Linked DNA regions of Diaphorobacter ruginosibacter. The main gene of each other region encodes a partner of the protein of the gene in region 2 in a complex. Links are inferred from orthologs where the notes say so. Each region holds a gene or a part of one and is shown on either strand. Other genes may lie near its edges. The genes, in order: mnmG and mnmE.

Region 1 (14,928 bases), 160 kb from region 2 along the record:
ACTCTGGCGCGAAGCGTTGCTCGCACAGGCCGTGTTGCGCGGTGAAACGCGTGGATACCGCAACCATCCACAGCTTGATCGTTTCAAGGACCTGGAGGATCCCGCCGCTGCGCTGGCACGCTATCTGCACGACGTGCACGCCGAAGCCACGCTGCGCGGCTATCGCTTCGACGGCAGCAAGATCCATGCGGCCGACGAGGACGCACGCATCACCGTGGCCACGGGGCAGATCGCCTATGAATGGGCCCATCTGCAGAACAAGCTGAGCACGCGCAGCCCGGCGGATTTCGAACGCAACGCCCGGCTCCAGCAGCCCGAGCTGCATTCGATGTTCATGGCGCAGGAGGGTCCTGTCGCCACCTGGGAACGCCCCTGAGCCAACAAAAAGGCCCCGCAGCGGCAGTTGCAGGGCCCGGGCCGTGATCGTCACGTGCGGGTCAAACACGCATCAGTCGGTGCGCATCACGCGGTGGCGGCCTTGGGGGCCGAGCGCGCCGCCACACCCGCGCCCACGAATCCGGCAGACACCACCGACAGCGCCAGCGCCGCGGCCGATCCGAAGAAGATGCCGGCGTTCATGTGCCGGTCCAGCATCGCGCCGAACACCGGGGCGGCCAGGCTGAAGCCCAGGTCCAGCCCCGAATAGACCGTGCCATAGACGCGGCCCGTGGCACCGGGTGGCGCGGCGCGCTTGATCAGCATGTCGCGCGAAGGGCCGGCGATGCCGATGCCCAGGCCCGCCAGCGCGGTGATCACGAGCGCGCCCATGCCCGGCAGGATGCCGAGACCGACCAGGGCCAGCAGCGCCGCGGCGGCCAGCAGGCACAGCGAGATGATCTTCTCGAGTCGCTGCACGCGCGCAACGAGGAAGCCGCCGATCACCATGCCGACGGCGCCGCACAGCATGTAGCCGGTCACGACCAGCGCCGTCATCGACAGGGGTGTGCCGTACAGGTTGTGCAGCGCCGGGCTGGCGAAGCTCTGGATGGCGCTGAGCGAGCAGGTGCTGAAGAAGAAGAACGAAAAACACAGCCACACCGACGGCAGCTTGAGGAAGGCCATGGGGTGCTCCGGCTGGGCCACCACTCCCACACCGCCCTTGCTCGCGGCCTGGTTGCCGGACCACGAGCCCTGGCGGTCGTCGAGGGCGTCCCGGTTCAGCACCATGATGGTGAGGATGACGAACGCGAGGGCTGCGCCGCTCAGGCAGGCCGTGCGCCAGGAGCCCGATGCCGTGGCGATGCCGGCCATGAATACCGGGGCCGTCGCCCAGCCGAGGTTGCCCGAGATGCCGTGCACCGAGAAACCGTGGCCCAGGCGCTTGGGCGAGACCCGCTTGTTCAGGATGGTGAAATCAACGGGATGGAACGGCGCATTGCCCATGCCCGCCAGCAGCGAGGCGAGGATCAGCGAGGGATAGCCGCTCGCCGTGCCCGCGACCAGCCCCGCGGCGATGAAGCACGACAGGGCATAGAACAGCACGGGACGGGCCCCCACGCGATCGACAACGAAGCCCGAGAGCATCTGCCCCACGCCCGAGACCACGAAGAACACCGACACCAGCAGGCCGAGTTGCGAGTAGCTGAAGTCGAACTCCGCGATCAGGAACGGGAACAGCGGCGGCAGCAGCATGTGGAAGAAGTGCGAGGAGCCGTGCGCAAGCCCGATCAGGCCGATGGTGCGCGCGTCCTGCCGAAGGCTGCCCTGCCCGTCCGGGGACGGCGCGGACGAAGGTGTGGATGTTGTCGTGGTCATGAGGACGATATTAGGGCCAACCGCCCTCGTCCGGGATACGATAGTCTGCCAATCTCTATTGCAAACATGCCAAGCAGACCCGCCAATACCTCCATCGGCGCGCGCCGCTCGGTGCGGCGGCTGTCGTATCTGGAATCCGTTGCTCCGCCGCCCTACGTGCCCACGCGCGAGCGGCCCGTGCGGGTGCGCTATCGCAAGCTCAGCGCGGACACCCAGATCATGCCGCACGCCCATGCCTGGGCGCAGGTGGCGATCTCGGCCTACGGCGTGCTGCGCCTTGACGTGCCCAAGGGCACCTACATGGTGCCGCCATCGCGCGCGGTGTGGGTGCCTCCCGGTGTCGAGCATGCGGTGACGATGGTGGAGGACGCGGATCTCCGCACGCTCTACCTGTACCAGCCGCCCGATCGCTGCGGCCCCGGTGTGGCGCGGCACGAGGAAGAACCGTGGCGCCAGTGCCGCGTGCTCGAGGCCTCCGACCTGCTGCGCGCGCTGGCGCGCGAGATGCCCACGGAATCGGACGATGAACCCACGCCCTCTGCGGACGCATTGCGGCGCGAGAAGCACCTGAGCGCGCTGATCCTCGATGAGCTGCGGCGCGCGAACCCCGTCCGGCTCGGCGTCGACCTGCCGCACGACAAGCGGCTGCGCTCGCTCTGCGAGGCGGTGATTGCCGATCCCACGCTGCACGAGACGCTGGAGGAATGGGCGCGCAACACCGGTGCCAGCCCGCGCACCGTGGCCCGGCTCTTTCGCACCGAACTGGGCAGCACATTCACGCAATGGCGCCAGCAGGTGGTGCTGGCCAAGGCCCTGTCGATGGCCGCGTCGCGCATGCCCATGGGACAGATCGCGCAGGAGCTGGGCTACAGCCCCAGCGCTTTCAGTGCGATGGTGCGCAAATCGGTGGGACAGTCGCCCGCGCGGTTCTTCGGCTCACTGTGATGGCCTGCGGAAGGCGCAGTGCGCTTTCACGCGCTCACAGCCTCCGGGCCAGCCGCTCGAGCTGCTCGGCGCAGATGCCCCAGCCCGTGTGGAAACCCATGTCCTCGTGCGTCTTGCGGTCCTGCTCGTTCCAGTGGCGGGCAATCGCGGTGTAACGCGTTCCCTGGCCCTCCGGCTCGAAGGTGACGATGGCGGTCATGAAGGGCTTGTCCGACGGCACCCAGCCCGCGCGGTAGGCGTCGGTGAACACCAGTCGGCGGCCGGGCACCGCCTCGAGGTACACGCCGTCGTTGGGAATCTCCTGCCCTTCGGGGCTCTGCATGACGATCAGGCAGCGGCCGCCGGGGCGCACGTCGACCTCGGCGCGCGCCACGCTCCAGGGCGCCGGGACGAACCATTTCACCAGCAGGGCCGGTTCTGTCCAGCAGCGATAGAGCTTGTCGGCCGGCGCATCGAGCAACCGCGTGAGCACCAGGTCGTTGCTGTGCACGGCAGCGGCCGGAGTGGAGGAGGAGATGGTGGTTGTGGAGTCGGACATGGCTGCGGTTCCTTGGGTGTCTCTGGGGCGGGCGCCGTTCATGGCAGGGAACGGCCGTCGAATTCGCGCACGGGCACGGTATGCAGGTCCAGGCCTTCCACGCAGCGAATGTTGACTGCCGCCATGGCCTCGCCCGTCTTCGGATGCCGGGCCTCGCCATACAGGTGAATGCCGCATTCGGGACAGAAATGGTGCCTGATCGCGTGCTTGTGGAAAGTGTAGACCTTGCTCGCCTCCTCGGGCGTCTTCAGGTGCAACGCGGTGCGCGGCACGAAGGCCAGCAGCGAGCCTCGCCGCTGGCACATGGAGCAGTTGCAGGCAAGGGCCTCCTTGAGCTCGCCGTCGAATTCGAACACGTTCCTGCCGCAGTGGCAGCTGGCCTGGTATCGCATGTCCTGATATCTCCTTGAGCCCGCTGAACGGGGCCTTGCAGGTTGGTTTTACATGTCTTCCGAAGCGCGGTGCGTCAGCGCGCCACCTGCTCGTCGAACACGTTGATCATCCAGGGCGTGCCGAAGCGGTCGGTCGTCATGCCGAAGCCGGGCGACCAGAAGGTCTTGGCGAAGGGCATGGCCACCTGGCCGCCCTGCGCGAAGGCATCGAAGATGCGGCGGCCTTCCTCCACCGTGTCCACGCGGATCGAGATGTACATGCCCTGCGGCGCGTGGTAGCCGGCACCTGCGCAGGCTTCGGGCATCACGTCCGAGCCCATGAGCTCCTGGTCGCCGAACTTCACGTAGGTGTGCATTACGCCGTTCTTCGCACTCTCGGGCACCGGTGGCATGTCGGGCATGGGCGGCATGTCGCCGAAGCGCATGACGGGCCCCTGCGTGCCGCCGAGCACCTTGGCGTAGAAAGCCATGGCTTCCGCGCAGTTGCCGTTGAAGTTGAGGTAGGGAATGAATTGCATGCGAGTCTCCTGAATGAAAAGTGAAGTGGAAAATGGAGCTGGAAATGATGCGGGGACGAAATGAATGTCCTGTGACCCGGCGTCAGGCCACCAGAATGGTCTGAAAGCCACCGTAGATCAAGCGCTTGCCGTCGAACGGCATGTCCTTGGGCATCTCCGGATCGTCCATCACGGCCTTCATGCCTCGGTCACGCACGGCCTTGTCAGGCCACACGACCCAGGAGAACACGACCACCTCGTCGCTCTCGCGCTTGACGGCCATGGGCATGGAGGTGAGCTGGCCCTCGGGCACGTCGTCACCCCAGCATTCCACGACCGAGATCGCCCCGTGCCTGCGAAACAGCTGCGCGGCTGCCGTGGCCACGGCCAGGTAACGCTCCTTGTCCTGGGTCTTGACGGGGCAGAGGAACCCGTCGACGTAGTTCTGTAGCTTCATGAATCTGTCTCCTTGAAGGTGAAAAACCATCACGCCATCCATGAATGTGGACAACGTTCACTTATTTTGCCGATTAAAATGAACACTGTCCACATTTAATTTTCCTGTTTGGTAAGGTTTTGTGATGACTTCCCCTGTCCACCTTTGAATGCCCATGTCAGCCGATCCTTCCGACCCCAGCGCCCGGCGCACGTACCACCATGGAGACCTGCGCCAGTCGCTGATCGATGCAGGCATCAGGCTTGCGCGTGAGGGCGGGCCGCAGGCCGTGGTGCTGCGCGAGGCCACGCGGCGCGCGGGCGTGGCGCCGAATGCCGCCTACCGGCATTTCGCGAACCGGGAGGCTCTGTTCGAGGCGGTGCGTGCGCAGGTGCTCGCCCACATGGCACTGTCGATCGAGACGGAGCTGGCGTCGGCGCGCAGCATGGCGGACCCTGCCGCGCGTGCGCACGCCATGCTGGCCGCCGTGGGGCGGGCCTACATCGCCTTTGCACAGGCGGAGACGGGGTGGTTCCGCACTGCATTTGCCAGGAACGACGATGCGGCTCTGCCGGAAGGCGGTGCGCCTGTCGCGGCGGATCCGTTCCAGCTGCTGTGCGAGTCGCTCGACGCCATGGTGCAGGCGGGCGTCCTGCCTGCCGAGCGCAGGCCGATGGCGGAATACCTGGCCTGGTCCACGGTGCACGGCATGGCCACGCTGATGATCGACGGCCCCCTGCGCCACAGCCCGGCGGCGCAGCGCACGCAGCTCACGGACCGGCTGCTGCAGATGGTCGAGAAGGGGCTCTGAACGGGCGTAGAGGCGAACGGCTACGATCGCAGGAACGCCCTCTGCCGCAGAGCATGTGTCCCTTCACCCAACGGTCGATCCGTCCCGCCATGAACACCGAATCCGAACGCTTCCATACCTATCTTCCGCGCGAGGGCCACGGCCTGCCGCATGACCCGTTCAACGCCATCATCGGCCCGCGCCCGATCGGCTGGATGTCCACCCGAAGCGCCTCGGGCGTGCTCAATCTCGCGCCCTACAGCTTCTTCAATGCGTTCAACTACACCCCCCCGATCGTCGGCTTCTCCAGCCTCGGCCGCAAGGACACGCTGCGCAACATCGAGGAGACCGGCGAATTCGTCTGGAACCTGGCGACCCGGCCACTTGCCGAAGCCATGAACCAGAGCTGCGCGGCCGTTCCGTTCGACGTGGACGAGTTCGACCTCGCCGGGCTCACGCCGCTCGCATCCCAGGTCGTGACGCCGCCGCGCGTGGCCGAAAGCCCCGTCACCATGGAATGCCGGTGCACGCAGATCGTGCAGCTGCGGGGGGCCGACGGCGCGGACATACCGAGCTGGCTGGTGCTTGGCGAAGTGGTGGCCGTGCACATCGAGCGCAGCCTGCTCAAGGACGGCATCTATGACACCGCCGCGGGCCAGCCCATCCTGCGCGGCGGCGGTCCCGCGGACTATTTCAGCATCGGCGAGGCGCAGCGCTTTCGCATGTTCCGCCCGCGCTGAACCGGCCCCGCTTATGCGGCTGCGCCCTGCCCCCCGACACCCTCCCGCGGGTGTCCGGCCCATGCGGTGGAAAGCGGCATGTGCATCCGCACGGTGGCAGCCAGCCCGTCGATGCTCCAGCCCTCGCCCAGCAGAATGCGGCGCGTGTTCAAGTGATCCAGAAGACGCTCGTCGTCCACCCGCGTGCCGAGGTAGGTGACCGTCTTGTCCTGCAGGTGCACATAGCCCTGCTCGTTGCCCTGCGCCAGGCGGTTCCATAATGCGTGCGCACCGGGCGACTGGCGCGCGCCCGAGATCAGGCACTGGCCGTTGCCGAGCGCCCAGCGGTAGATGGCCGTGGCCAGGCCCTGGCGCTGGTATTCGGGGGCGAATTTGGTGTGGGGCGCGCGCAGCACACGATCGGCGCGCCTGTTCAGCTCGACGAGCCGGTTGAACACCGTATAGCCGGCCAGCCGCCGCATGTGCAGGTCTTCAACGTAGATGTATTGCTCGCCGTCCGCCTCGCGGTAGTGGACGGTAAAGCGCGGATCGCCGAGGAAATCGAGCCGCTCGATGCCGTGCATCGAGTCGCCGGGCGTATGGAGGCGGTCATGCAGCGACTGCAGCTCCTGCGCGATGGCGTCGGGGCCGGTGTACACATCGACGCGCAGCTCGGCAGGGCGCGGCAACGGCATCGGGGCTGCGGCCCGGCCCATGGGCGCAGGCAACCACGACGCCCAGAAAGGCGGCAGGGAAAGAAACATGAGGAGACGCTCCGTTGTCAACGGCGGGCATCCTAGGCCAGATCGCTGGCGAAGTCGCCCATGTCGCACTGCTTCAGTGCGACATGGGTAGCGGGCCTGCAGCAACAGGGAAGTGCATCCACAAATGCAAAAGCGGCCACAGGGGCCGCTTCTTGGGATCACTCCACCTGGACGGTGGGTCGATCGCCGTTTCAGCGCGAGAGCGCGTCCAGCGTCTGCGAGTCCAGTCGGCCCGTGGCCTTCAGGCCCTGGTCCTTCTGGAAGGCACGGATGGCGTTCATCGTCTTCGGACCCATGGAGCCGTCGGCAGAGCCGATGTTGTAGCCCAGGTCCATCAGGCGCTGCTGTGCTTCACGCGTGGACATGGCCGCGCCGGCACGTGTCTGCGAAGGAGCGGCACCGCCGTCCACGCCCAGCCGGCCACCGCCGCCCAGGCCCTGGCCCTGCACGGTCTGCGCCTTGTAGTTGCGCAGCGCCACGACCATCTGGTTGTAGGCGTCCATGAAGGCCGCCGTGATCACCTTGCCTTGGGCCGTGTTCTGATAACCACCCAGGCCGCCGCCCGCCACGCCGCCGAACAGGCCGCCGAAGCCCGCAAAATCGCTCTTGGAAGCGCTGCCCTCGGAAGCCGCCACCTGCACGCCTGAGCGGTTGTCCACCAGCGTCAGCATGGCGCTGGCCTCGCGGGTCTTCATGCTGCCGCCGATGGCGGCAATGGCCGCACCGCGTCCGCCGCCGATCAGGCCGCCCAGGGCACCACCGATACCGCCGGCATCGCTGTTGGAGAAGATGATTTCAGGCGAGAGGGCGTAGTCGGACGCCACCATCTGGCCCTTGCCGAAGTTGCTGCCGCCGCGCATTTCGCCGGAGCCCATCAGCTGGCGCTCACGGTCCATGGCGCGCATGCCTGCGGCGCTGCGCTCGACAATGATGAAGCAGTTGGATTGCTGCACCAGCAGGCGCAGCAGGTTGGCCGTTGGAGGCAGCTTGTATTCGTTGCGCAGGATCGTGTACCAGCCCGCATCCTGGTTCTCCACCAGCGACAGCGTGCCCAGCGACTGCGGGCAGCGCTCGAGCTGCGTGCTCTCGTTCGCGGTGTTGGCACCACCGGCGGCACCCGTCGCCACGGTCTTCGATTCGGCGCTGCCCATCTTCATGTTGGTGGTTTCGCAACCCGTCAGGGCAACAGCAGCACATGCTGCGGCAAGCAGCGTCAAAACTCTCTTGGACATCTAGGAATTCCTCTCGATACACAACCTGTTTGGCCGGCGGTTTCAACACACTGACGTGCTGTTCCTGCTCAAAACGACGGCGAATAATAGCGTCAGCCTCAAACTTCCGGCAAATGGTTGCAAGTTGTTTCTTTTTTGGTAGTTTTTCCGTATTGAGTTTTATTACTGATTGCCTCTAAGCCGATCGATCAGCCCGTTGAGCGACTCCAGCGAGCCAAACTGGATCGCCAGCTCCCCCATCTCCTCGGTGCGGCCATTGCGTTTCACGCGCTTCTTCACGCGCACCTCGACCTCGGCGGTGAGCAGGTCGGAGAGCTCTTCCTCCACCCGCTTCATGTCGCGCGACTTCTCTTTCTTGGGCTTCTGCGTCTGCAGGCTGAATTCGGCACCCAGCTTCTTGACCAGCGCCTCGGCCTCGCGCACCGACAGCTTCTTGGCCGCGATCTGGTTGCCGGCCGTGATCTGCGCCGCGCGATCGAGCGACAGCAGCGCGCGCGCGTGGCCCATGTCGATGTCGCCCGCCATCAGCATGGTCTGCACGGGATCGGCCAGGTTCAGCAGCCGCAGCAGATTGCTTGCGGCGCTGCGCGAACGTCCGACGGCCTGCGCCGCCTGCTCGTGCGTGAGGCCGAACTCGCGTACCAGCCGCTGCAGGCCCTGCGCCTCCTCCAGCGGGTTCAGGTCCTCGCGCTGGATGTTCTCGATCAGCGCCATCGCGGCCGCGGCCTCGTTGGGCACTTCGCGCACCAGCACCGGCACTTCGCTCAGGCCGGCCAGGCGCGATGCGCGGAAGCGCCGCTCGCCCGCGATGATCTCGTACTTGCCGGCGTTCGGGCCGTCCGCGAGCCTGCGCACCAGGATCGGCTGCATGATGCCCTGCTGCTTGATGCTCTCGGCCAGCTCGTAGAGCGCACCCTCGTCCATGCGCGTGCGCGGCTGGTACATGCCGGGCACCATCTCGGTCAGGGCCAGCTTGCCCACGCCCTGCCCCTCCACGGGGCCGCTCTTGGCATTGGCGGCCCGGGACGTCGCCGGGGAGGCCTTGGTGTCGGCCACCTTGGGGCCCAGCAGCGCTTCGAGACCTCGGCCCAGGCCCTTGGGTTTCTTCGTGACCATATCGGTTCAATCCTTTGTCGTGGTTCTGAGCGAATCCAGCAGCGCGTGGCCCTCGGGCCAGTCTCCCAGGCCGGATTCGGCGTTGATGTGTCCGCGCGCGCCCAGGTCGACGAAGCGCGAGCCCCAGGCATCGGCGAGTGCGCGGGCGCGCTCGAAGCTGCAATAGGGGTCGTTGCGGCTGCCCACCAGGATGCTCGGGAACGGCAACGAGCGCATGGAGATCGGCGTCCAGCCGCGCAGCGGCCCCGTCAGCTCGGGCCGCTCCACGTCGCCCGGGGCCACCAACAGGGCACCCTGCACCTTGCCGGATGCATGGCCCGAATGCGCAGCCCACCACGCCGTGAGAATGCACCCCAGGCTGTGCGCCACCAGGATGACGGGTGCCGGCGCATCGACGACGGTCTCCTCGAGCCGCGCGCTCCAGTCGCCGCGCAGCGGGTGCATCCAGTCATGCTGCTCCACGCGTTGATAACCGTGCAGGCGCTCCCAGCGGGTCTGCCAGTGCGCCTCGCCCGACCCCTGCCAGCCGGGGAGAACCAGCACCTGCTGCGCGTTCATGGCGTCCTTCATCCCATCTTCTTGATGCGCTTGACCATTTCCTTCGCGAAATCGACGAAGGCCTGGCTGCCCTTGGCGTTCGGGTCGAACACCACGCCGGGCAGGCCGTAGCTGGGAGCTTCGGCCAGACGCACGTTGCGCGGAATGACGGTGTCGAACACCTTGTCGCCGAAGTGGTCCTTGAGCTGCTCGCTCACCTGGCTCTGCAGCGTGATGCGCGGGTCGTACATCACGCGCAGCAGGCCGATCACCTGCAGGTCGGGGTTCAGGTTGGCGTGCACCTGCTTGATGGTGTTGACCAGATCGGTCAGCCCTTCCAGCGCGAAGTATTCGCACTGCATGGGAACGACCACGCCGTTCGCGCTGCACAGGCCGTTGAGCGTGAGCATCGAGAGGCTGGGCGGGCAGTCGATCAGCACGAAGTCGTAGTCCTTGTCCACGGCGGCAAGGGCCGCCTTGAGGCGCCGCTCACGCTGCTCGAGCGTGACCAGCTCGACTTCGGCACCGGCCAGTTCGCGATTGGCGCCAAGCACGTGGTAGCCGCACTGCTCCGAGAAAACGGCGGCCTCCTTGATGCCGGCGGTTTCCAGCAGCACGTCGTACACGCTGAGCTCGAGGGAGCGCTTGTCCACGCCCGAGCCCATGGTCGCATTGCCCTGCGGGTCCAGATCGACCATGAGCACGCGTTGCTTGATCCGGGCAAGACCTGCCGCGAGGTTCACGGTGGTCGTGGTCTTGCCCACTCCACCCTTCTGATTGGCGATGCAGAAAATCTTGGCCATGCGATCTTTTCGAAGTGCTTGTTATTTGGAAATGGCCAGCTTGACGCCGAAGCCGATGAGAAAAGTACCTGCCGTCTTTTCGAGCATGTTCACGATCCGTGGGTTGGCGCGCATGCGCTCGGCCAGGAAGTGCGTCAGCAGGATCATGATCGTCGAATAGAGCAGGGTCAGGGTCGCCACCGTGGCCGCCATTGCCGCAAAAGTGACAAGGCCGCGGTGTGTCTGCGGATTGACGAACAACGGAAAGAACGCCATGTAGAACACGATGGCCTTCGGGTTGAACAGCGTGATGATCGCGCCCTGCCGGAAGTAGTGATGCGGCCTGATGTTGACCACCGGCGCGTCGCCGGGCTTGGCGCGCAGCATGCGCCAGCCAATCCAGGCGAGGTAGGCGGCACCCACCCACTGCACCATGTGGAATGCTGCGGGATAGGCGGCCATCAGGCCGGCCACGCCACCCACCGCCGCCCACATGAGCATCTGGTCGGCACAGATCACGCCGAATGTGGAGGCAAAGCCGCCGCGGAAGCCCCCCTTGCTGGTCGACGTGATCAACGCCAGATTCCCGGGGCCGGGAATGCACAGGAACAGGATGATCGCGGCGACGAAAGCGCCGTAGTCCGAGATGCCAAACATGGGGATAACCTTCGCGCAGGACGAAAAGACGAGTCCCTAGTTTAAGCCACGCTCACGACTTGGGCCTCATCCACACAATGCAACGGTCTGCATCAAGGCCGGGCACTACCAGTTGTTCCACGTGAAACACCTCCACGTCGGCGCCCAGGGCGGCCTGCTCGTCATCGGTTTGCTTGCCCTTCATGGCCAGCCATACGGCGTGATCCGCGAGAGCCTGCCGCGACCATGTCGTGAAGTCGATCAGCGACGCGAATGCGCGGCAGCTCACGACATCGAACTTCTGCGTCAGCGTCTCGACCCGCGCATGGATTCCATGCAGATTGGGAAGGCGCAGGGCCGCCGCTGCCTGGTTGATGAACGCGGCCTTCTTGGCCACCGTATCGACGCAGCTCACATCCAGGTCCGGGCAGCAGATGGCGAACACCACGCCCGGCAGCCCTCCTCCCGACCCGACGTCCAGCAGTTTCTCGCGCTGGCCTGCGGGCATGGCTGCGAGGTGCCGCTGCAGCGGCTTGACCGCAGCCAGGCTGTCCAGCAGATGGTGCGTGAGCATTTCCTGCGGATCACGCACGGATGTGAGGTTGTAGACCTTGTTCCACTTCTGCAAGAGCGATTGGAACTCCATCAGCTGCGCGAGTTGGGATTCGCCCAGATCAAGCTCCAGGTCCTGCGCACCCTCGCGCAGTTGAGTCAACAGTTGCTCGCTCATGCCTCTGCTTCCACGCTCTGTGCCGTCATGTTGGCGAACTCCTTGAAGCCACCCTTCTTCAGGTGCACCATCAGCAGCGAGATGGCCGCCGGAGTCACCCCGGAAATGCGCGAGGCCTGGCCCAATGTCTCAGGCCGATGTTTCTGCAGCTTCTGGCGCACCTCGAACGATAGAGCGGCGACCTGCATGTAGTCCAGTTCCGCAGGCAGGCGCAGCTTCTCGAAATGAGCGGCGCGCTCCACCTCGTCCTTCTGCCGATCGATGTAGCCGGAATACTTGGCGGCGATGTCCACCTGCTCGATCACGGCCTCGCTGAGATCGCCCAGCGTTTCACGTGAAACATCGGGGCTTGCATACTTGCCGCCATTCATCTGCGTCAGATCCGCATAGCCGACATTGGGCCGGCGCAGCAGTTCGAACAGGTTGTACTCATGGTCGATGGCCTTCCCCAGGACACGCTCAGATTCTTCGGCTGGCAGGTTGCGCGGATTTACCCAGGTGGATTTCAGGCGCTCTGTTTCACGTGAAACAGCGTCGCGCTTGCGGCTGAATGCATCCCAGCGTGCATCGTCGATCAGGCCCATGTTGCGCGCAGCCTCGGTCAGGCGCATGTCGGCATTGTCTTCGCGCAGCTGCAGGCGGAATTCGGCGCGGCTGGTGAACATGCGATAGGGTTCGGTCACGCCCTTGGTGATCAGGTCATCCACCAGCACACCGAGGTAGGCCTCATCGCGGCGTGGCACCCAGGCCTCCTGCTCTCTGCATTGCAGCGCGGCGTTGATACCGGCGAACATACCCTGCGCCGCGGCCTCTTCGTATCCGGTGGTGCCGTTGATCTGTCCTGCAAAGAACAGGCCATGGATCTGGCGGGTCTCGAAGCTGCTCTTGAGCGCACGCGGATCGAAGTAGTCGTACTCGATCGCATAGCCGGGGCGCAGGATGTGGGCGTTCTCCAGTCCACGAATGCTGCGCACCAGGTCGTACTGGATGTCGAACGGCAGGCTGGTGGAAATACCGTTGGGGTAGTACTCGTTCGTGGTCAGGCCTTCGGGCTCCAGGAAAATCTGGTGGCTTTCCTTGTCCGCGAAACGGTTGATTTTGTCCTCGACGCTAGGACAGTAGCGCGGCCCCACGCCGTCGATCTTGCCGGTGAACATGGGACTGCGGTCGAAGCCCGAACGGATGATTTCGTGCGTGCGCGCATTGGTGTGGGTGATCCAGCAGGGCATCTGCGTCGGATGCATGGCCACATGGCCCATGAAGCTGAAAACCGGCAGGATGCCTTCGTTCACCCCGCCCGGCATGCCGTCGCCGGGCTGTTCCTCGCACTGGGAGAAATCGATGCTGCGGCCGTCGATGCGTGGCGGCGTGCCGGTCTTGAGGCGCCCCTGCGGCAGCTGGAGTTCCTTGAGGCGCGACGACAGCGTGACGGCCGGCGGGTCGCCGGCGCGGCCCGCCGCGTAGTTGTCCAGCCCCACATGGATCTTGCCATCGAGGAAGGTCCCCGCCGTCAGCACCACCGTGCGGCCTCGGAACTTGATCCCGACCTGCGTGACGGCACCCACTACCCGGTCACCCTCCACCATCAGGTCGTCCACCGCCTGCTGGAACAGCCACAGGTTCGGCTGATTCTCCAGTATGTCGCGGATGGCTGCCTTGTACAGAATGCGATCAGCCTGTGCGCGCGTGGCACGCACGGCGGGACCCTTGGAGCTGTTCAAGATGCGGAACTGGATGCCGCCCTTGTCCGTCGCCAGCGCCATGGCGCCACCCATCGCGTCCACTTCCTTGACGAGATGACCCTTGCCAATACCGCCGATGCTCGGGTTGCAGCTCATCTGCCCGAGCGTCTCGATGTTGTGCGAGAGCAGCAGGGTCTTGCAACCCATGCGTGCCGCAGCAAGCGCGGCTTCTGTTCCGGCGTGTCCGCCGCCGACTACGATGACATCAAAATTCTGGGGATACAACATGAAAGGAGCGCCTTTCGGGGACGCGCTGGCCCGCAAACTACTACCCGTGCACCTCCGGCCGCGCGCAACCGGAAGCCAGGCCGATACGCTCATGCCGCAGGAACTGCGCTACATGGCCGGCCTGAAAGAGCCCAGCCTGAATGGGCCGGGAAACCCCTGATTTTCCCACGCTCCGGCCAATCTGTCCCGATGGCCCTCCAAGCAGCCCCCAGGATCTTCCGGATGGCACTGCTGTTTCACGTGAAACGCCGTCGCGACGCCTCCTCTTTTGGGGTCCATGGGTTGCCTATTTTTTAGTCAATCACCATCAATGGCCCGATCCTGCAAACCCGCCCGAGTCGGTATAGCATGTTCGAGGAAGCTTTCATTCCACCGTCTTTCGATTGAAAAAAGGAAACCTCATGAAGCTCTATTACTCGCCCGGCGCCTGTTCCCTGTCGCCACACATCGTGCTGCAGGAATTGGGCCTGCCCTACACCCCCGTGCTGGCCAGCACCAAGTCGCACAAGCTGCAGGACGGAACGGACTTCTACACCATCAACCCGCTCGGCTATGTCCCCCTGCTGGAGCTTGACGACGGCAAGCGCCTGCACGAAGGCCCGGCCATCGTCCAGTACCTGGCCGACCAGGCCCCCGACAAGAAGCTGGCTCCCGCCAACGGCACGTGGGAGCGCTACAAGCTGCAGGAATGGCTGACGTTCATCGGCACCGAACTGCACAAGAGCTTCAGCCCGCTGTTCAATCCCGCATCCACCGACGACGTGAAGAATGGTGCGCGCGAGCGCATCACCGGCCGCCTGCAGTTCGTCGAGAACGAACTGGCCGGCAAGCAATACCTGATGGGCGAGCAGTTCACCGTGGCCGATGCCTACCTGTTCACCGTGACCAACTGGGCCAAGCTGACGGGCGTGGACCTCTCCGGCTTCCCGAACCTCAACCAGTACCGCGAACGCGTTGGCGCCCGCCCGGCCGTCGTGTCTGCGATGAAGGCCGAAGGCCTGATCAAGTGATCCCGCGCAGCATTCGCTGCAGCAGGTTCTAGGTTCCAGAGAGTCCGGCATGTCCGCAAGGGTGTGCCGGATTCTTTGT
Region 2 (13,841 bases):
GTGCGCCGGTCCAGCGGCGCGGTGAGCGCCGACGCCGACGATCCGACCCTGCTTGCCGAAGGCGATACACTGGTGCTGCGCGGCCTGCCCAAGGCCCTTGCGCTGACCGAAGACCTGCTGCTGCGCGGCAGGTGAGCCGCCGGCACGCGCCGGCCCTCCCCAAGACTTTCCAGATACCAGAACCACCATGCAGCAGCCCGAGCAACTGAGCGTCAACGAATACCTGCGCCAACACATCCGCACGGTTGCGGACTGGCCGGCCCCCGGCGTGCAGTTCCGCGACATCACGCCGCTGCTGCAGGACCCCAAGGTGTTCCGCGTGCTCGTCGATGCCTTCGTGCATCGCTACATGGACAAGGACCTGCGCCCCGACGTGGTGGCCGGCCTCGATGCGCGCGGCTTCATCATCGGCGCGGTGATCGCCTATGAGCTCAACGTCGGCTTCGTGCCGATCCGCAAGAAGGGCAAGCTGCCCTTCACCACGGTCGAGGAGACTTACGAGCTCGAATATGGCAGCGCCACCGTCGAGCTGCACTCCGACGCCGTCAAGCCCGGCGATCGCGTCCTGCTGATCGACGACCTGATCGCCACGGGCGGCACGATGATGGCCGGCAAGAAGCTGCTCGAACGTCTGGGCGCCACGGTCACCGAAGGCGCCGTCATCGTCGACCTGCCCGAGCTCGGCGGCTCACAGCGCCTGCGCGACGCGGGCCTGAAGATCTTCAACCTGGTGGATTTCGACGGCCACTGACAGGCACCGCGGCACGGGTGCCGCGCCCAGCAGGGCACGGCCGGTGGAATCAGAGATCCCCGTACTGCGTGGCGCTCAGGTCCGAGCTCGCGGAGTCCTGCGCCGGCATTTCCGTATCCGCAAACCCCGAGGGTTGCAGCAGCGGAGAGCGTGACATCGGGCCGCTGCGCACCATCGTCCCGGGGCGGTCCGATGCCGACACGGGGCGGGCGCCGCTGCTGGCACCACTGCCGCTGAGGGCGCGCTTGAATGCCGCCACCTCATCGTCCTCGATCGGATCGAAATGGCCATTGCCGCCATTGATGACTGGATGATGATTGCCGATCAACGGCGCCTGCGCACTGTTGCCGCCACCGAGGGGCGGGAGCGGCGAGAGGGGCGCACGGCTGCTGTGCAGGGGTGCCGCGCCCGAATTCAGCGGCGCGGCGCCGGAATGGCGCAACGGTGCGGGCGCCGAAGCCCGTGCTTCATAGGCCCCCACGGGCATGATCGGGGCGCGCAGCGTCTGTGGGGCACCCGAGCGCGTGGCGGGAGCGGCCTGCCTGTCGGCCGCGCGGCGCATGTGCACGCCGACTCCGGCGTTGTCATGCACCCGCCAGTAGACGGCGGTGACCAGAATGTCGAAGCGCGACTTCGCGCTCTGCGTGATGAGGGTTTCGATCTCGGTGAGCCGCGCCGTGCTGGCGCCGTACTCGCGCGCCAGGTCGATCATCACGACGAACTGCTGACCCAGCTGGTCGAGCGAAAGCACCTTGAATTTGTAGCCTGCCGACAACACGCCGGCGCGCACCATCGCATCGCGCACCACCATGTAGAGCGATTCGCGACGCTCCGTGCGGATATTCTTGCGCCCAAGCTGATCCGCGGCCTCCTGCGAACGCTGGGTCAACGGGTGCGCTGCGCCCGCACTCTGCTGCGTCGCATTGAGCGGCGCCTTGCGCGCCGTGGTCCCATGGGCGGGACGTCGAGAAAACCAACTGAGAAAGGACATGGCGCACCTGAAGTGAAGTGCACTGAAACACACGCAAAGAAGTGTACAGCGCTACCTATCAGCGGATGCTAATAGTCAGACGAGAACTGCGCCAGTGTTTTTTTTTGATGATGTGGGTCAAAAAGTTGACATTTCTCAGGTAGATGCCACCCGACGCTTGCGGTTTCCGAGCCGCTTCGAGAGGACGGCGCCCACAGCCATCACCAGATGGAGTGCGACTGCCGGTTGACGATTCGACAGCTCGGTGAACCGCATGGCAGGCAGGCTCCAGAGCTTGCACGGCGCGCCCGCCTGCACCGTCGCAGAGCGTGGAAGATGCGAGAAGAACGCCCCCTCGCCCACAACGGAGCCAGGACCTACGATCGCGAGACGCAGGCGCTGCTTCTCGTCCTCGAAGTGCACGCTCAGCGTACCGCTTTCCAGCAGATACAGCGTGCGGTCGGTCGTACCCTGTGCGAACAGCACCTGCCCAGCAGGCAACGACACGGGCAGCAGATAGGCCGACAGCAGATCCCACTGCTCGGCCGTGAGCAGGTTGTTGAGACTGTCTTCCGCGGTGGCATGGCTGATGGCCTGCACCAATCCATGCAGATCCACCTTTCCATCCGCTCTATTGACTACGGTATTCATGGCGTGGAAGGTAATGCGGTTACAGGGTTTGAACAAGGACACATACGTGTTATTACAATTCATCAGCACGAATGCTTGCAGCGAATCACGAGTGGCCTGTTGATGGGATTAAAGCAGAACTGCACAAGAATTCAATCAGCGTGAGAGCCGGCACGGCTTCAAGCTATGGTGCTGCCAGATCGTCGCGCTGCCGCTGCTACCAACGATGTTCATTCCGGTCAATGCCCACCCAAGAAGCCCGCGCTCACATCAGAAACACATCCAGGCATGGAAGGGTCATGCAAGAGAGGGGCTTCGTGCAGGCGACTCCCAAGCAGGCACCGGCGCGCGGCGTCTACTTCCCGATGCAGAACGAAGAAAAAATCACCCCCAGCAAATCATCGGACGTGAATTCGCCCGTGATCGAGTTGAGTGCGTTCTGTGCCAGCCGCAGCTCTTCCGCCAGCAGGTCGAGTGCAGGGCTGTCCGAATGGATCTGGGCCGCGGACTCCATGAGGTGGGAGTCCACCTCGGACAGGGCCGCGACGTGGCGTGCCCGGGCGATGTAGACGCCTTCGGGCGCCGACTGCCATCCGGCCATCTCCAGAAGCTGGCGGCGCAGCGCCGCCAGGCCGTCGCCGGTGCGCGCGGACAGCTGCACCTGGGCCACGCGGCCGGGCTGCAGCGTGGCGTACGCTGCGGCCGCTTCCGGGGTGGCCGCGTCGGTCTTGTTCCACACGTCGATCACGGGCACCTGCTCGTGCAGCTGGTCGGCCAGCGCGCTCGCGATCCGTGCGTCGGCGGCCGCGTAGTCGGGCTCGTGCCAGCGGGTGAGGTCGTGCAGGAACAGCACGGCATCGGCGGCCTTGATTTCCTCCCAGGCGCGCGCGATGCCGATCTTCTCGACCTCGTCGTCGCTCTCGCGCAGGCCCGCCGTGTCGATCACGTGCAGCGGCACGCCCTCGATCTGGATGGTCTGCTGCACCTTGTCGCGCGTGGTGCCTGCAATCGGCGTGACGATGGCCAGCTCGGCACCGGCCAGCGCGTTGAGCAGCGAGCTCTTGCCTGCGTTCGGCTGCCCCGCGATCACCACCTTGATGCCTTCGCGCAGCAGCGCGCCCTGCTGCGCACGCTGCATCACGCGCGCCAGTTGCAGCTGCAGCCGCTCCAGCTGCCCGGCGGCATCGGCCTTCTTCAGGAAGTCGATTTCCTCTTCGGGGAAGTCCAGTGTCGCTTCCACGAGCATGCGCAGGTGGATCAGCGCATCGCGCAGCGTGTGGATTTCCTTGGAGAACGCACCCGAGAGCGAGCGCCCCGCGCTGCGTGCAGCCGCCTCCGTGCTGGCGTCGATCAGGTCGGCAATCGCCTCGGCCTGCGCCAGGTCGATCTTGTTGTTGAGGAACGCACGCTCCGTGAATTCGCCGGGTTCCGCGAGGCGCAGGCGCGGCAGCGCCGTGCGCGCGAGCTCCAGGCAGCGCGCCACCAGCAGCTGCAGCACCACCGGCCCGCCATGCGCCTGCAGTTCCAGCACATCCTCGCCGGTATAGCTGTGCGGTCCCGGGAAGAACAGGGCCAGGCCATGGTCGATCGCCTGCCCGTCCTTGTCCGCGAAAGGCAGGTAATGCGCCTCGCGGGGATTCGGCTTGCGCCCGAGGAGCTGCTCGACGAAACCGCCCAGCCCCCTGCCCGACACCCGGACGATGCCCACGGCCCCGCGCCCGGGTGCGGTGGCGATGGCGACGACGGGATCTTGGTGACGGGCGAGCATGGACGGGGACTTTCGCGGTGAAGGGGAGAGGCGGCAGGCAACGGACAGGCGTCGATTATCCGCGCTTGGTGCTCTCGCCGCGTAAAGGCGCTCTCCTGACTACGGCTGCCCGTAGGCCCTTGCGGCAAGTGCTGCGGCGAGGATCGCCGAGGGATCGACCAGCGTCCAGTCACGTGCCTCCGGGGCCTGCGGCAGGGCCAACGGGATCTCGGTGCATGCCATCACCAGCGCAATGTCGCCGTGCGTCGCGCGCAGTTGCTGGGCGACCTGGGTGAAGCGCTGCTCGGCGAGCCGCATGTCGCCGGCCTTCACGCCGTCGTAGATGCCCTGCATGAGCCAGATGCGGGCCTCGTCGCCGGGCAGCACGCATTCGATGCCCTGCGCGGCGAAGGCCTCGTCGTACAGGCCGGTGTCGTAGGTGCCCTGCGTTGCCAGCAGGGCCACGCGCGGGTGGCCCAGGCGCCGGATCTCGGCGGCGGTTTCGCTCGCGATGTGCAGCAGTTCGACCTGCGGCACACGCTCCTGCAGCGCGGCATGCCAGGCGTGCGCCGTATTGCAGGGAATCGCGACGGCCACGGCGCCCAGCGCGGTGAGCTGGTTCAGGCCGCGGAGCATCGCCTCGAGCGGCTGCGGTGCGGCCGGGTCGGTGAGCGCGCGCGTGCGGTCCGGGATGGGCAGTTGCGCCATCCAGTGCTCGGGATAGGCCTGGTCCAGCACGGGCTGACCGTGCTCGCGCAGCCAGGCTTCGCAGGCGCCCACGAAGAGGCGCACGAAATCGACACCCGCCGCGGGGCCCATGCCGGCGAGGATGCCTACGGTCCGGGGAGAAGGATTCATCGTGCTCACCTCAGCATGCTGGACATGGCGGAGAAGCAATTGAGCATGCGCACCGCCGACTCGATTTCAGGTGCGGTGAATCGCACCGCGCAGCCGTCCACACGCTCGAGCGTCGGCCACTGGCAGAACAGGTCGGCCAGCGCCGGAGACTGCGTGACCAGGTCCACGGTGACCGGTCCGCCGATCACGAACGGCTTCACGCCTCCTGCCCGCTGCACCGCGGATGCAACGCCCTTGCGGATGGCTGCGCGCGCCTGCTCGGGCGAGAGGCTGATGCCGCTGGTCTGGCCGGTTGCACGCTTGACCTGCACGAACTCGGCTCCGGGAAACAGGCCACGGGTTTCCTCGATGAAGACGTCATCGCCGGACGCCGCGATCACCGGCGCGCCATAGGTTCCTGCCAGCGCGCCATAGATGCCGGCCTCGCCGAGCTCCACGCCGTTCAGGCTGATGCGCGCAAAGGCGAAACTGTTGATCGTGTGCGCCAGGATGCCGCGCCCCTGCGCACGCGAGTGGTAGCCGACGAAGCACACGCCGTGAAGCCCCAGCTCCACACCCGCAACCATGCTGAGGTACCGCGGCTTGCCCTGCACGGCCAGTGCGCGCGCATCGAGCAGATCGGGCGGCATGTTGCGAAAGCCTCCGTGCGAGTCGTTCACGTAGACCTCGGTTGCGCCCGCATCGAATGCCCCGGCAATCGCGGCATTCGCTTCCTCGGCCATCAGACGGCGCGCGCGCTCGTACTCGGGGTTGCCCGCGCGCACCTGCTCGGGGTGGTAGACCCCCGCCACGCCTTCGATATCAACGGAAATCAGAATCTTCATATGTCGGTCCGGGTTCGGGTGCCGGTTCAGGCACCCATTGTGTCCAGCATCTCGCGCAGCGATGCGCGATGGTTTCCATCGCGGCCGGTGACCGGCCCGGCATGCCACAACGCGTGCACGATGGCCTGCTCGACGCTGTCGGCCGCAGCCTGGAACAGGCCGTCCAGCAGCGCCTCGTTCACCATCGCCACGGCGGGCATCGGTGCATCGGGCAGATGCGGCAAGGTATACGCCGTGGAGAACGCGAGCGCAATGTCGCCGCTGCCGTGACCATACACCGAGCCCGTGCGCGCGAGACCCGCCGCCGCGCGCCAGGCCAGGCGCTGCAGCTGGCGCGCATCGAGTGGTGCATCGGTGGCGATCACCATGATGATCGAGCCCTTTTCGGCGCGCTGCGGCGGCTCTTCCGCCACGGCCATCGCGGCGAGCCTCTGCCCGAGCGGCTCGCCGCCCCACAGAAGATTGGCCTGCACGCCGAAGTTGGAGAGCACCAGCGCGCCCACGGTATGTGCCGCGCCATTGGCAAGCTGCGCCCTGCGCGACGCGGTGCCTATGCCCCCTTGAGCTGGAAGCTCGACATGCCGCGCCCCGCGCCCACCGCGCCCTGCTCCACCTGCAGGCCCGCAGCCTGCAGCGCAGCCTCGTAGTGCTGCGCGGTGATCGCCATGCGCTGGATGTCGTTGAGATAGCCGTCGTTGCATTCGAGCACCAGCGGATTCACCGTGGGCAGCGAGCGGCCCGTCTCGGGATTGCCGCGGATGCAGTGCGCGACCTGCGCCTCGGCCAGCGCGCCGACCGAGAAGGTGTTCGTGAGCGCGATCGGCGTCTCCAGCTGGCCCAGCTCGGAGAGCTGCATCAGCCCCACGCTCTTGCCAAAGCCGTTGATCACGGCCGTGGCCGCGGGTACCTTGTGCTGGAACGGGTCCCGTCCGTGCGGACGGATCACCGTCACGCCGGTCTGCACCGCGCCTTCGGCCAAGGTGACGCTGCCCACGGTCACGCCGGCAACGTCGGTGATCGCGTCACGCTCGCCGCTGCGCAGCTGGCCGACGCGGGGAGGCTGGCTGCGCGAGATCATGTCTGGCGGTCGATCTTGGGGTCGAGCGCGTCGCGCAGGCCGTCGCCCAGCAGGTTGAATGCCAGCACGGTCAGGAAGATCGCGAGGCTGGGGAACAGCGCGACGTGCGGCGCGTTCACCATGTCGGCACGTGCCTCGTTGAGCATCGCGCCCCATTCGGGTGTCGGCGGTTGCGCGCCCATGCCCAGGAAGGACAGGCTGGCGGCCGTGATGATCGACGTGCCCACGCGCATCGTGAAGTACACGACGATGCCCGAGATCGTTCCCGGAAGAATGTGGCGCATGATGATGGTCCAGTCGTTCGCGCCGATGCTCTGCGCCGACTCGATGTAGGTCATTCGCTTGAGCACGAGCGTGTTGCCGCGCACCAGGCGGGCGAACGCGGGCACGCTGAACACCGCCACCGCGACGATCACGTTGATCATGCTGCTGCCGAGGATCGCCACGACACCCAACGCGAGCAGGATGCCGGGGAAGGCGAACAGCACGTCGGAGATGCGCATCACGATGCGGTCCCACCAGCCTTCGTAGTAGCCCGCGAGCAGGCCGAGCGCCGTGCCGATGATGCAGCCGATGAAGACCGAGAAGAAGCCCGCCGCCAGCGAAATGCGGGCCCCCATGAGGATGCGGCTGAAGATGTCGCGGCCCAGCGGATCCACGCCGAACCAGTGCATGGCCGACGGGCCCTCGTTCAGGCGGTCGTAGTCAAAGAAGTTCTCCGCATCGAAGGGCGAGATGTAGGGTGCGAGCACCGCAATGGCAACCAGCAGCACCACGAACACGAGCGCCGCGACCGCGACATGCTGCTTCTTGAACTTGCGCCAGAACTCGCGCCAGGGGGTGCGCACGCTCGCATCCTGCGCGGAGGCTGCCGCAGCGGCAGGAGTGGGGGAAATGGAGGGGGTGGTCATGCTTGTCGGTATCCCGTTCGGTCTGGCTGCGTTCTTACTTGTAGCGGATGGTGGGGTTGATGTAGCCATAGAGCATGTCCACCACCAGATTGATGAGGATGAACTCCAGCGAGAACATCAGCACCAGCGTCTGGATGAGGGGGTAGTCGCGCGTGTTCACCGCGTCCACCAGCAGGCGGCCCACGCCGGGCCAGTTGAAGACCGCCTCCACGACGATCGAGCCGCCCAGCAGGAAGCCGAACTGCAGGCCCATCATGGTGACCACGGGAATCATCGCGTTGCGCAGGCAGTGCTTGAGGATCACGACGCGCTCGTTCAGGCCCTTGGCGCGCGCGGTGCGCACGAAGTCCTCGCTCACCACTTCCACGAACGAGGCGCGGGTGAAGCGCGCCATCACGGCGGCCACGGCCGCACCCAGCGTGATGGAGGGCAGGATGTAGTGCTTCCACGTGTCGGCGCCCACCGTGGGCAGCCAGCCCAGGTCCACCGAGAAGATCTGCATCAGCAGCATGCCGAGCGCGAAAGCGGGAAACGAAATGCCGGAGACCGCGATCGCCATGCCCAGGCGATCCGGCCATTGGTTGCGGTAGACGGCCGAGATGATGCCGATGCCCATGCCGAAGATCACCGACCAGACCATGCTGGTGAAGGTCAGCAGCAGCGTGGGCATGAAGCGCTCGCCGATCTCCGCCGACACCGGACGGTGCGTGCTCATCGACGTGCCGAAGTCGCCCTGCAGCATGCGTCCGAAGAACTGCACGAACTGCGTGGGCAGCGGTTGGTCCAGGCCCAGTTCCTTGCGCACCATCTGCACCGTGGCTTCATCGGCGTCCGGTCCGGCGGCCAGCCGCGCGGGGTCGCCGGGCAGCATGTGGACGAACATGAACACCAGTATCGCGACGATCAGCAGCGTGGGCAGCAGGCCGACCAATCGTTTGAGGAAGTAATTCAGCATGGAGGCAATGCTGCAGGCGCAGCAGGAAAACGTGGGAACAATCTCGAAAACGTCCCGCGCCGTCGTCACCAGGGCAGGGACGACGCGCGCGGGAGGGGTGCGTGGCAGGCCACGCCGGCTTACTTCACCGCAATTTCATCGACGTTGAGGTTCGCATCAGGCATCACATAGACGCCGGACAGGCGCTTGGCGTGGCCCGAAAGGTTCACCTCGGTGACCAGCGGAATGCGCGGCAGGTCCTTCATGAGCTGTTCCTGCACCGACTTGTAGAGTTCCGCGCGCTCGTTGGAGTCGGTGGTCACCAGCGCCTTGGCGATGCCGCTGTCCACCACTTCGTTGCTGTAGTACGCCACGTTCTGCAGCTTGGGAGCCCAGGCTTCCGTCGCGAACAGCGGACGCAGCGCCCAGTCGGCTTCACCCGTCGACGACGACCAGCCGATGTAGTACATGCGCACGCCGGCGGTCTTCGGATCGGGCCATGCATCCACCATTTCGGAGCGCTGGCCCGGCTCCAGGATCTGCACCTTCAGCTTGATGCCGACCTGTGCGAGCTGCTGCTGCACGAACTGCGCCACCTTCTGGCTGGTGGTGTTGTTGTAGCCGCTCCAGATCACCGACTCAAAGCCGTTGGGGTAGCCGGCTTCCTTCAGCAGTTCCTTGGCCTTGTTCACGTTGTAGGGGATCGGCTCCATCTTCACCGCGTACTGGATGCCCTGCGGCACGATGCCCTGCGCGGGGATCGCATAGCCGCCGAACGCCACCTTGGCCAGCGCCTCCTTGTTGATCGCATAGGCGATCGCCTGGCGTACCTTGGCGTTGTCATAAGGCTTCTGCAGCATGTTCAGGCTCAGGAAGCGCACGATGATGGAAGGCGTGTTCACCACTTCCACCTTGTCGTTCTTCTTCAGGTTGGCGGCCTGCTCGTAGGGCAGCGGGAACGCGAAGTCGGCCTCGCCCGTCTGCAGCATCGCGGAGCGGGTGTTGTTCTCGGGAACCGGCTTCCAGGTGATCTGGTCCACCTTGGGATAGCCCTTCTTCCAGTAGCCGCCGAACTTCTTGCCGATGATGGCCTCGGTCGGCTTCCACTCCACGAACTCGAACGGGCCGGTGCCCACGGGGTGGAACGCGATGTCCTTGCTGCCCCACTTCTTGAGCGCGGCGGGCGAGATCATCGCGGCGGATGCGTGCGCGAGCGAGTTGATGAACGGGCCGAACGGTTCCTTGAGCGTGATGCGCACGGTCGATGCGTCGACCGCTTCCACCTTGGAGATGCGGTTGAACTGCGTGATGCGCAGCAGGCGGTTGGCGGGGTCCATCACGCGCTCGAGATTGACCTTCACGGCCTCGGCGTTGAAGTCGCTGCCGTCGTGGAACTTCACGCCCTTCCTGAGCTTGAAGGTGTAGACGAGGCCGTCCTTGGAGACGTCATAGCTCTCGGCCAGCACGTTCTTCACCTTGAGGTCCTTGTCGAACTGGAACAGGCCTTCGTAGAACGTCTTGGTCACGGCCGTGGTCATGGTCGTGTTGGTGTTGTACGGATCCAGCGTTTCGGGCGGATAGGCAATCGCCAGCACGGGGTTGCTTGCGGCGGCCAGTGCGGCGCCGGATGCGGCAAATGCGGCGAGGGCCAGCAGGCTCTGCGCGATGCGTCGGGTGGAAGCGGTGTTCGTCATGAGGACCTCCGGTTGGGAAAAAGGGTGTGGTTGATTCGGATGGCGCCAGGAAGGCGTCGATGGGCGGGCGCCTGCGCGTCAGGCCGTGGCGGGAGCCACGAAGTGATCGGGACCGACCTGCACCAGGGGCGGCACGACGGGCTCGTCACCCACGGCACGGATCGGGCTGGGGATCTCGCCTTCCTGCAGTGCGCGCTTGAGGAAACGGCGCGAAGGGTCGGCGATCGGCACTGCTGCCATCAGCTTCCTGGTGTAGGGGTGCTGCGGGTTCTCGAAGATCGCGCGGCGCGGACCGATCTCGACGATGCGGCCGAGGAACATCACGGCCACGCGGTGGCTGATGCGCTCCACGACGGCCATGTCGTGCGAGATGAACAGGAAGGCCACGCCCAGCTCGCGCTGCAGGTCGAGCATGAGGTTGACGATCTGCGCCTGGATGGACACGTCGAGCGCCGAGACCGATTCGTCCGCCACCACGACCTTGGGATTGAGCGCCAGTGCGCGCGCGATCGCGATGCGCTGGCGCTGGCCACCGGAGAATTCGTGCGGGTAGCGCTGTGCATACTCGCGCGGCAGGCCCACCTTCTCGAGCAGCCAGTCCACGCGCTTCTGCGCCTCCTCGCGCGTGCCCACCTTGTGCACGAGCAGCGGCTCCATGATCGAGAAGCCCACGGTGAGGCGCGGATCCAGCGATGCGAACGGATCCTGGAAGATGAACTGGATGTCGCGGCGCAGCGACTGCACCTCGCTGCGCGGCAGGTCGAGGATGTTGCGCCCGCCGAACTCGATGGCACCGCTCTGGCTCTCCACCAGGCGCAGCAGCGAACGGCCCGTGGTCGACTTGCCGCAACCCGACTCGCCCACCAGTGCCAGCGTCTCGCCAGGGTAGAGGTCGAAGCTCACATGCTCCACCGCATGCACGCGGCGGGTCACCTTGTTGAACAGGCCGGAGCGCAGGTCGAAGCGCGTGACCAGGTCCTTCACGCGCAGGATGGGCTGCGCGCCCGCGGGACGCGTATCGAGCGGCGTGGACTCGACGGCGGGCATGCTCCCGTCCACCCGCAGCAGCTCGAACTGGCGCGGCAGGTCCGTGCCCTGCATCGCGCCCAACTTGGGCACGGCGGACAGCAGGGCGCGCGTGTAGCTGTGCTGCGGTGCCGCGAAGATCTGGTCGGAGCCACCCTCTTCCACCTTGTCGCCGCGGTACATCACCAGCACGCGGTCGGCCACTTCGGCCACCACGCCCATGTCATGCGTGATGAAGATGACGCCCATGTGCATCTCTTCCTGCAGCTGGCGGATGAGCTGCAGGATCTGCGCCTGGATCGTCACGTCCAGCGCCGTGGTCGGCTCGTCGGCGATCAGCAGCTGCGGCTTGCACGAGAGCGCCATCGCGATCATCACGCGCTGGCGCATGCCGCCCGAGAGCTGGTGCGGAAAGCGGTCCAGCACGTTCTTCGCCTCGGGGATGCGCACCAGTTCCAGCATGCGCAGCGCCTCGGCGCGCGCGGCGGCGCGGTCCTTGCCCTGGTGCACGCGGATGGATTCTGCGATCTGGTCACCGGCGGTGAACACCGGGTTCAGCGAGGTCATGGGCTCCTGGAAGATCATCGCCACATCCGCGCCGCGCACGTCGCGCATCTGGGCCTGCGATGCACTTGCCACGTCGAGCACCTGGCCGCTGCGACGGCGCAGCAGCGCCGAGCCGTGGGTGATCTTGCCGCCGCCATGTTCGACGAGGCGCATCAGCGCGAGCGACGTCACCGACTTGCCGGAGCCGGATTCGCCCACGATGGCCAGCGTCTCGCCGCGGTCCACGTGGAAGGAGAGGTTGCGCACCGCTTCCACCGTGCGCTCGGACGTGGCGAAGCGGATCGTCATGTCGTTCACCGCGAGCACCTGTTGCTCGGGCAGGATGAGCTGCGGCGTGTCGGAGGATGAAGTCGTGTTCATGCGAGATACCAAAATAGAAAAACCCGGCGCCGCGTTCAGCGGTAGATGAAGGTCTCGGGCGCGACGCCCGCGCGCGCAACACCGCGGTACATGCCCTCGGTGTTGAAGGGCAGGCAGACATTGCCGAAGCGGTCCACCGCGATCAGGCCGCCCGTACCGCCGATGGCCGGCAGCGCCTCGTGCACCACGGCGTTGGCCGCCGCTTCCAGCGAGCGGCCGCCATAGGCCATGCGCGCGCAGACGTCGTAAGCCGCCGCCACGCGGATGAAGCTCTCGCCATGGCCGGTGCAGGACACGGCGGCCGTGCGGTCATCGGCATAGGTGCCCGCACCGATCAGCGGGGTGTCCCCGACGCGGCCCGGGCGCTTGTTGGTGAGGCCGCCCGTGGACGTCGCAGCGGCCAGGTGGCCGTGCACGTCCAGCGCGACGGCGCCCACCGTGCCCATCTTGCGGTTTTCATGCAGCGGACGGGACTGCAGCGCGGCCAGTGCGGCCGCACCATCATGGTCGAGCACGGCGCCCGCGCTGCTGGCCTGCGCGGCCAGCAACTGCGCATGGCGCGCCTCGGTGAAGAAGTAGCCGGGCTCGACCATCGCCAGCCCCGCGCCGCGCGCGAGCTGCTCGGCGCCTTCGCCGATCATCAGCACATGCCTGCCGTCCTGCATCACCGCGCGTGCGGCCTGCACGGGATTGCGGACATGCGAGACGCCCGCCACGGCGCCTGCCGCAAGCGTTGTGCCGTCCATCACGGCGGCGTCAAGTTCATGGGTGCCGTCGGCGGTGAACACCGCGCCGTGGCCGGCATTGAAGAGCGGGCAGTTTTCCAGCTCGGTCACTGCAACGGTCACGGCCTCCATGGCCGAGCCGCCCTGTTCGAGCACGGCCTGCCCGGCGCGCAGCACGGATTGCAGCGCCGCGTGATAGGCGCGCTCCTGGTCGGCGTGGATGTTGGCGCGGCTCAAGGTGCCCGCGCCGCCGTGAATGGCGATCACGGGCGCCGCCGATGCGGCGCGCTGATTCGATGTGCTCATGGATGGACCGTCACTCGGAGGGGGATGTCTTGGACCTGGCTCGGGCAGCCTCGGCCCGGGCGGTTTTGGATGATGGGGCGGACTTCGGGGGCGTCTTCTGCTCCGGCGTGCGCAGGTTGAGGCGCGAGTTGTCCGCGCCATGGAGCCATGGCAGCACGGCCTCCGTCAGTTGCGCCGCGCCTTGCACCGACTCGTTGGCCTGCAGCGCCACGGCGCTGGCCAGCGCCTCGATCAACGCCAGGATTGCGGCCTCGGAATTCGCCGCATAGTAGTTCTCTGTCTGCGCGTAGAGGCAGCAGTCCGCAAGCTGCGCGACAGGCGACTGCGGCCCGTCGGTCAGCGCCAGCACGCGCACGCCGCGTTCGCGGGCCCGCTGCGTCAGCAGGATGGTGTCGGTGATGTAGCGTGGAAAGCAGACCGCGATGACCAGGTCGGTCGGCTTCATGCGCGGCAGCAGGCG

What was found.
Region 1: the proteins of mnmE (region 2) and mnmG are in contact, whole or in part, in a solved structure (PDB 9HIP), measured with the Escherichia coli proteins. The link is inferred for Diaphorobacter ruginosibacter from one-to-one orthologs.

The regions. Positions count from the first base shown.
Region 1 is NZ_CP060714.1:4,472,739-4,487,666, forward strand. The notes cover bases 11,353-14,302. They hold mnmG (tRNA uridine-5-carboxymethylaminomethyl(34) synthesis enzyme MnmG), read right to left. Parts: upstream 13,840-14,302; coding sequence 11,866-13,839; downstream 11,353-11,865. Other genes in these bases: rsmG (16S rRNA (guanine(527)-N(7))-methyltransferase RsmG), read right to left, coding at 11,353-11,869; H9K76_RS20315 (hypothetical protein), read left to right, coding at 13,838-13,999; gstA (glutathione transferase GstA), read left to right, coding at 14,241-14,302. Also shown: H9K76_RS20230 (pyrimidine dimer DNA glycosylase/endonuclease V), read left to right, coding at 1-376; H9K76_RS20235 (MFS transporter), read right to left, coding at 463-1,755; H9K76_RS20240 (AraC family transcriptional regulator), read left to right, coding at 1,822-2,700; H9K76_RS20245 (SRPBCC family protein), read right to left, coding at 2,735-3,238; H9K76_RS20250 (GFA family protein), read right to left, coding at 3,277-3,630; H9K76_RS20255 (VOC family protein), read right to left, coding at 3,705-4,148; H9K76_RS20260 (DUF1428 domain-containing protein), read right to left, coding at 4,231-4,584; H9K76_RS20265 (TetR/AcrR family transcriptional regulator), read left to right, coding at 4,739-5,374; H9K76_RS20270 (flavin reductase family protein), read left to right, coding at 5,464-6,093; H9K76_RS20275 (N-acetyltransferase), read right to left, coding at 6,105-6,836; H9K76_RS20280 (peptidoglycan-binding domain-containing protein), read right to left, coding at 7,028-8,068; H9K76_RS20285 (ParB/RepB/Spo0J family partition protein), read right to left, coding at 8,231-9,184; H9K76_RS20290 (RBBP9/YdeN family alpha/beta hydrolase), read right to left, coding at 9,191-9,742; H9K76_RS20295 (ParA family protein), read right to left, coding at 9,751-10,524; H9K76_RS20300 (LysE family translocator), read right to left, coding at 10,546-11,160; more of rsmG, read right to left, coding at 11,213-11,352; more of gstA, read left to right, coding at 14,303-14,849. UniProt on the Escherichia coli protein: NAD-binding protein involved in the addition of a carboxymethylaminomethyl (cmnm) group at the wobble position (U34) of certain tRNAs, forming tRNA-cmnm(5)s(2)U34.
Region 2 is NZ_CP060714.1:4,633,738-4,647,578, reverse strand. The notes cover bases 1,914-4,811. They hold mnmE (tRNA uridine-5-carboxymethylaminomethyl(34) synthesis GTPase MnmE), read right to left. Parts: upstream 4,120-4,811; coding sequence 2,707-4,119; downstream 1,914-2,706. Other genes in these bases: H9K76_RS20935 (aspartate/glutamate racemase family protein), read right to left, coding at 4,219-4,811; H9K76_RS20945 (Crp/Fnr family transcriptional regulator), read right to left, coding at 1,914-2,372. Outside these bases: H9K76_RS20960 (monovalent cation:proton antiporter family protein), read left to right, coding at 1-135; H9K76_RS20955 (adenine phosphoribosyltransferase), read left to right, coding at 188-751; H9K76_RS20950 (hypothetical protein), read right to left, coding at 801-1,742; more of H9K76_RS20945, read right to left, coding at 1,878-1,913; more of H9K76_RS20935, read right to left, coding at 4,812-4,956; H9K76_RS20930 (M55 family metallopeptidase), read right to left, coding at 4,962-5,780; glutathione ABC transporter permease GsiD, read right to left, coding at 6,855-7,769; glutathione ABC transporter permease GsiC, read right to left, coding at 7,804-8,724; glutathione ABC transporter substrate-binding protein GsiB, read right to left, coding at 8,844-10,397; H9K76_RS20905 (dipeptide ABC transporter ATP-binding protein), read right to left, coding at 10,476-12,350; H9K76_RS20900 (isoaspartyl peptidase/L-asparaginase family protein), read right to left, coding at 12,386-13,381; H9K76_RS20895 (MurR/RpiR family transcriptional regulator), read right to left, coding at 13,392-13,841. UniProt on the Escherichia coli protein: Exhibits a very high intrinsic GTPase hydrolysis rate. Involved in the addition of a carboxymethylaminomethyl (cmnm) group at the wobble position (U34) of certain tRNAs, forming tRNA-cmnm(5)s(2)U34.